2 regions of the Pseudoduganella sp. R-32 genome follow, and region 1 is predicted to be linked to the other one. Evidence: riboswitches for the same ligand, from Rfam matches in the RefSeq annotation. Region 1 holds a riboswitch; the other holds the start of a gene.

Evidence for each region. A riboswitch is a leader RNA that binds a small molecule or an ion and turns the genes downstream of it on or off. The one in region 1 is predicted to bind glycine.
Region 2: linked by a shared signal. The riboswitch ahead of ACN9MU_RS11385 (hypothetical protein) and the one ahead of gcvT (glycine cleavage system aminomethyltransferase GcvT) in region 1 are both predicted to bind glycine.

What each region holds. Positions count from the first base shown of each region.
Region 1 is NZ_CP183987.1:4,196,340-4,199,739, reverse strand. It holds gene gcvH (glycine cleavage system protein GcvH) at 1-347, opposite strand, end outside; gene gcvT (glycine cleavage system aminomethyltransferase GcvT) at 395-1,513, opposite strand; glycine riboswitch at 1,563-1,667, opposite strand; glycine riboswitch at 1,673-1,758, opposite strand; gene ACN9MU_RS19010 (hypothetical protein) at 1,838-2,038, shown strand; gene ACN9MU_RS19005 (hypothetical protein) at 2,111-2,455, shown strand; gene ACN9MU_RS19000 (ATP-dependent Clp protease proteolytic subunit) at 2,523-3,083, shown strand; gene ACN9MU_RS18995 (hypothetical protein) at 3,150-3,317, opposite strand.
Region 2 is NZ_CP183987.1:2,487,817-2,491,216, forward strand. It holds gene ACN9MU_RS11375 (tetratricopeptide repeat protein) at 1-569, shown strand, start outside; gene ACN9MU_RS11380 (C39 family peptidase) at 611-1,192, opposite strand; gene ACN9MU_RS11385 (hypothetical protein) at 1,205-1,849, opposite strand; glycine riboswitch at 2,005-2,099, opposite strand; gene ACN9MU_RS11390 (ABC transporter substrate-binding protein) at 2,269-3,400, shown strand, end outside.

The sequences.
Region 1 (3,400 bases):
AGCAGGCCGTTGATGGCGTTGGCGTCGCTTGGCTTGATCTTGAACAGCCAGTTCGCGTAGGCGTCGGCGTTGATCGATTCAGGCGCGCCGACTACGGCGTCGTTCACGGCAACCACTTCGCCCGAAACCGGCGCGTAGATGTCGGAGGCGGCTTTTACCGATTCCACCACGGCGGCGTCGTCGCCGGCGGTGAAGGTGGCGCCTACTTTTGGCAGCTCGACGAACACGATGTCGCCCAAGGCGTCTTGCGCGAATTCGGTGATGCCGACGGTCACGGTGCCGTCCGCTTCAGCGCGTACCCACTCGTGGGACTCGGTGTACTTCAGGTCTGCTGGAATGTTGCTCATGTTGGCTCCAAGGCTAAGGTTATTGTTTGTTTCTGCTGAATTCTGGCTCAAGCAACCAGGATTTTACCGTTACGGACGAAAGGCAGCTTCACCACGGTGGCGGCCAGCTTCTTGTCGCGGATTTCCACGTGCACGGTGTCGCCCACGTTCACGCCCATCGGCACGCGCGCCAGCGCGATGGCCTGCTGCATGGTAGGGGAGAAGGTGCCGGAGGTGATTTCGCCAGTGTCGCCGTTGGAGGCGATGACTTTCTGGTGGGCGCGCAGCACGCCGCCTTTTTCGCGCAGGATCAGGCCGACGAATTGTGCGTTCTGGCCTTTCGCTTGCAGGGCTGCCTTGCCGATGAAGTCGCGCTCGGAGACCAGGTCGATGGTCCATGCCAGGCCGGCGTCCAGCGGGTTCACGGTTTCGTCCATGTCCTGGCCGTACAGGTTCATGCCGGCTTCCAGGCGCAGGGTGTCGCGCGCGCCCAGGCCGGCTGGCTTCACGCCTGCTGCGTTCAGGGCATTCCACAGGTTTTCAGCTTGTTCCGCGGCGACGCCGATTTCGAAGCCATCTTCACCGGTGTAGCCGGTGCGGGCCACCATGGCTTCGCCAAAGGCGGTGCCTGGCACCAGCGCCACGTTGAATGGCTTCATTTCAGCGGTGGCTTCCTTGGCTTGCGGGATCACTTCCCACACTTTTGCGCGGGCGTTCGGGCCTTGCACGGCGATCAGGGCCATGGCGTTGGCGCCGTCGCGGCGTTGGGTGATGGTCAGGCCGGCATTGGTGGCTTCGTTCTGCTTGTTCATCCACGCGATGTCTTTTTCCGCGGTACCGGCGTTGACCACCAGGCGGAACCACTCTTCGTTGATGAAGTAGATGATCAGGTCGTCGATGACGGTGCCTTCCGGGGTCAGCATGCAGGAGTACAGGGCCTTGCCCGATACCTGCAGCTTGTCGACGTTGTTGGCGACCAGTCCGCGCAGGAAGGAACGTACGTTGGCGCCCTTGATGTCAACCACGCACATGTGCGCCACGTCGAACATGCCGACGTCGGTGCGCACGGCATGGTGCTCTTCAATCTGGGAGCCGTAGTTGACCGGCATGTCCCAGCCGCCAAAGTCGACCATGCGGGCGCCGAGGGCACGATGAGCGTTGTTGAGTGGGGTTGCTTTGAGCGTCATTGATACCTCGGGGCAGAGAATAGGGGTTAATAAACGTAAACATGAATACGCCTACCCCTCTGTCCTTGGTACCTGAGAGATAACGGGAAGGTAATCCCGCACGCCCCTTCGGTGGGCCCTGCGCCATGGCGGGCCGCTCTCCAGAGTTTTAGCCCATGGGGCCCTTGTTCGGTCCTTTTGCCTGAGAGTTTCTGGGTAATGCCCCTTCGGCGCCAGCGGCAGCTGGTCTCTCCCGATCAAGACTTGCGACTATATGACAGGAGGGCAATAAAGTCAATCTTGCGGCCCTGGGGAACTTGCCGCTGGGCCGTTGGTCCAATGGTCATGAAAACGCCAAACGACGACTATGGCAATCCCTGGAAAGCCGCGGTTGAACGCTATTACAGGGAAATTCTTGCCATCTTCTGCCCCTGGCTGGAGGCGGCAATCGACTGGGCCGTGAACCCGCAGTTTCACGACCAGGCATTGGGCAAAGTAAGCCGTGACGCAAGGCCAGGGTTGGTGCCCGAATTCCTTCGTTTGTGAGGCTTGGGGAACGCGTCAGTCGATTGAATTTACAACAATCAAATTGCTCGACTTCGATCCGCCGCCGAAAGAATGTACTTGCCTGAGCCGCAGAAAGCTCGCTATGAGGCGGCGTTAGGTGAGCTGGAAAGGAGGTTGAATATGCCGTACGTTAATTCCATGGTGAGGGACGCTGTCGAGCGTGGTGAGGCGCAAGGACGGGCGCGAGGACTGGAGCAAGGTTTGGAGCAAGGTTTGGAGCAAGGGCAATTGATGGGGCGACGGCAAATGTTGCTGGAGTTGCTGGAGCAGCGCTTCGGGCTACTGTCGAGCCCTTTGCGGGAGCGGATCAAGGCGGTAGTTGAGCCCGAGTTGTCACGCTGCTCGGCGAAGCTGCTGGTGGCGCGATGCCTGGAGGATGTGCTGGCTAATGACTGAGGAGGGCACGCCTGGATGGCGGTCTGCGTTAGAATGACCGGACATCCATTTACAGAGTGGAGCGACCATGAGCGAAGAAAAGCAAAAACGCGATACCGAGGCCTGGTTCACCCTGTCCGGCGACGTGAACAGCGATATGGTGCACCGCATGTTCGATGCGGTGGCGGACATGACAGAGGATGGGATCGAAACCGCCCACATCCTGATCCAGTCCAACGGCGGCTACGTGAGCGACGGCTTGTGCCTGCACAATTACCTGCGCAACTTGCCGATCAAGATCGTCACGTATAACGGCGGAGCGGTGGCTTCCATTGCCGTCATCCTGTTCCTGTCCGGCGACGAACGCTTTGCCAGCGAAACCGCGCGTTTCATGGTGCACAAGTCGCATGCAAGTGCGCCGCACGGAGCGCGGCCAGATGCGCTGCGCATCATTGTGGAAGGCTTGCAGGCGGACGACGCCCGCACCGAATCGATCTTGCGCAAACATGTCCGTCTGACCGACGAACATTGGAATATCCACGCCTATTCAGACCTGCACCTGACTGCCCAGGAAGCTGCCAAGGTCGGTCTCGTCAACGACGTGGCCGACTTCAAGCCGCCCAAGGGCAAGCGCGTAACGAACATCTGAAGCGCAATATCTGAAACGACAGGGCCTGGAAGCGAACTCCCAGGCCCCCTATGCCGCGCCCGTCATCTAGCGATTGCCGCTACGGCTGGCAGGTGTCTTCTTGTCCGTCTTGCTCTGACGGCCGGTATCGGACTGCTGGCTGGCCGGCTGGGCTCCCGAACGTGAACCCTGGTCGGCGCTTTGGCGTGTGCCCGAGCTCGAACTCTGCTTGCTGGATTTTTGCCTGGATTTCATGACAGTTCCTTTCTGAAGGATCGGAACTTCATCATGCTTTCTGCAATAGTAAAGGTGAATCGGAATACAACTGACCGGCGTGT
Region 2 (3,400 bases), 1.7 Mb from region 1:
AGCGCGCCGTGACCGGAGATGCCAACGCCCAGTACGACCTTGCAGTGGCCTATCACACCGGTAATACGGTGCCAAAGGACCCTGCCCAGGCGCTGGAGTGGTACCTGAAAGCTGCCGCGCAGGGACATGCGATGGCGCAGTTCTACGCGGGGCTGCTGTATTCCAATGGCGACGGCGTTGCGCAGGACCTGGCGCAGGCCCGCGCATGGTTCAGCAAAGCTGCTGCACAGGACAACAAGGATGCCGCCACCAACCTCGCCGTCATGCTCGACCTGGGCAAGGGCGGCCCGGTCGACCTGGCGCAAGCCGCGGTGGTCTACCAGCAGGCGGCAAAGCTGGGAAGCGCGCAAGCGCAAGTCAGGCTGGCTGGCATGTACTGGATGGGGCAAGGCGTGAAAAAGGACTACATCCAGGCCGCAACCTATTATCGCCAGGCAGCGGAGCAGGGGGAAATTACTGCTATCCGCAAGCTGGTCTACCTGCTCGAGAATGGCGTCGGCACAGCCCGTAACGTCGACGAGTCGAAGAAGTGGGCCGCCAAGCTGGAACAACTGGGCGGCAGCAACTGACATGAAAAGCCCGCCAGGCGTTTGCTGGCGGGCTTTTTAGTTTAAGGGCTGACGTTCATGCGTTGCGTGTGCGTCCAATTGTGGTCATAGGCGCTGACTGCCGATGCAAAGGTGCGGTAGGTCTGTCCTTCGCCTGGCCACGGGTTCATGATGTAGATGTAGTTGGTTCCGTTGTAGGTTTCGTAACCGCGTCCCACCATGATATGCCCCCCGCCATTGGTCCAGCCGTAGCGGATCACGAAGGGGCGGTTGCCATTGATCTCATTCACCACCGAATTCCACGACAGGTAGTTGTTGATCGCCGTGTTTGGCACGCCCCAGTTGTACAGGATGTTCTGCACGCTGCCGGACGTGCCGTACATATTGTTCGGCCGGTTGGCGTAGCTGTTCCAGTTGAAGGTGCTGTTGCCGCAGGCGTAGTTGATGCCGTAAGCCCAGTTCACGATCTGGCATTGGCTGGGTGTGCGGCTGTAGTAGTTCAGGACCGCTTTGCTGGAGCCTGCCCAGCACCACTGGCTGTGTTCCTGCGTCACCAGCGGGACGTTCAAGGTACGCCATTGCGCGAAGGCTGAGGGCAGGGCAAGCACCAGCGCTGCACCGGCCACGATTTTTGCGATTTTCATAGTCGGTCCTCCTTAGCGAAATGCTTCAATGTTGGCTTTGACGGCGGCGCGCAATGGCTCCAGCAATTCCGTGCCGTCGACCAGCTGGTTGCCGTTCTTCTGAAGCAGCAGCGATTCGCGAGCCGAGTGCAGCGGCGCGAACTTGGCGTGGTCCACTTCCAGCAGGTCGGCGCGGGCCTGGTAGATGCGGATGAAGCGCAGGTTGGAACGCGCGCTGTTGCCGTGAACCGCCATCGCAGCATCCACGTCTTTTGCGAGGATGGAGGCGCCATAGGCGACGGTTTCATAACGGCCGTTCACACGCTGGACAGTCGCCAGTCCGATGGGCTTCCCGTGCAGGGAAATGACGAAGCGCCATTCGCCGGTAGGCTTGGCTAGGGATGCCAGGTCGCCGCGCGCCAGCAGGTCTTTCGGGTCGACGGTGTAGACCTCGAAACCGTGGCCGACCGTGGCTTGCTTCAAGTCGCCCACGTCCGTGATATCGAGCGGGAAGTCGACCGGTGCGCTGCCGGGGCGAATCGCCTGCTGGTGCTCGGCGAATTGTACGAGTCCGCGTTTGGCGGCCTGCAATGCCGCGCCGTTGTCTGCTTTTGCCAGGAACGGGGCGGCCAACATCGCTGCGCAGGCAATGCGCAGCCAGAGTCGATGCGTATGCATGTGACTACTCCTCTGAAGGTTGATCAGATGTTCTTGAGGTGCGAGGTGATTGCCCCCTCTGTGCTGGACCTGAGAGTTTCACAGGCGTTGGCGGCCTGCTTGCTCCTTCGGTGCGCCGGCGCTTACCCTTGCCGGCGGCTCTTCAGAGTTGTGAAAACACGCGACCGGTCCTTTGGCCTGAGAGATTCCGGGGGCGGCTTGCTCCTTCGGCGTTGTCCATGGGTGGGACAAACTCTCCCGATCGCGCGACCGGAATGCTCCGGCAGCGAAATCAGGATATCCCAGGGATTTATTCGATTTCAATCGTTTTCCGATACACGTTGCGTTTTCGCCAAGAAGGACTTTCCTGTTATTCTATTGACACTCGCCTGGGAAATTGGTAACGTTTCCAAAAATAAGCGGCACACAGAGGAGACGGGATGTTTAAGCAGTTATTTGCTTGTGCAATGGCGTTCGGCGCCACCTCCGCGCAGGCTGCCGGGCCAAGCGCAGAAGTGATCCATTGGTGGACGTCAGGCGGTGAATCCGCTGCCGTCAAGCAGCTCGCAAGTGCCTATCGTGCCGCCGGCGGCACATGGATCGATACGGCGATTGCCGGTGGCGAGCAGGCTCGCGCGGTGACCCTCAATCGCATGGTTGGCGGCAAGGCGCCTGCTGCAGCGCAGTTCAATATTTCCAAGCAGTTCCTCGATATAGTGGACCAGGACATGCTGGTGCAACTGGATGATGTCGCACGCCAGGAGCGCTGGGAATCCACGCTGCCGGAACCGATCGTCAACACCATCCGCATCGATGGCCATTACTACGCGATGCCGATGAACATCCACATGCAGACCTGGATCTGGTATTCCAGGGCCGCCTTCAAAAAGGCCGGCATCGCAAAAGAACCTGCAACCGTCGACGAACTTTTTGCCGCGCTGGATAGACTCAAGGCCGCGGGCCTGGTGCCGCTGGCGCATGGCGGGCAGGCGTGGCAGGAGCACATTCTGTTCGCATCGCTGCTGGCAAACATGGGAGGGCGCCAGCTCTACCTGCAAGTGATGCGCGATCGCGACCAGCGTGCGATCAATTCCGAACCGGTGCGCAAAGTGCTGCTGGCCTTCAAGCGCCTGCAATCCTATGTCGATCCCGCGTCACCGGGCCGCAACTGGAATGACGCGACCGCAATGCTGGTTAGCGGCAAGGCGGGCATGCAGATCATGGGGGATTGGGCCAAGGGCGAATTCAGCAATGCAAAAATGGCGCCCGGCGTCGATTACGGCTGCATCGCGGGCCTTGGCGCGAATTCGCCGTACCTGATCCAGGGCGACGCTTTCGTCTTTCCTCGTTCGGAGCAGGCGGTAGTGCAGCAGGCACAGAAGCTGATGACCAAAGTGCTGCTGGCGCCTGCGACACAGGTGAGCTTCAACAAACTCAAAGGCTCGGTGCCTCCGCGTGTGGATGCCGATACCAGCCAGCTCGACGCCTGCGCCCGCGCGGGCGCCGCCATCATGCGCGACCGCAATCGACAGGTCGGGGCGCCCGAAATCTACCTGACTCCCGACCAGAACG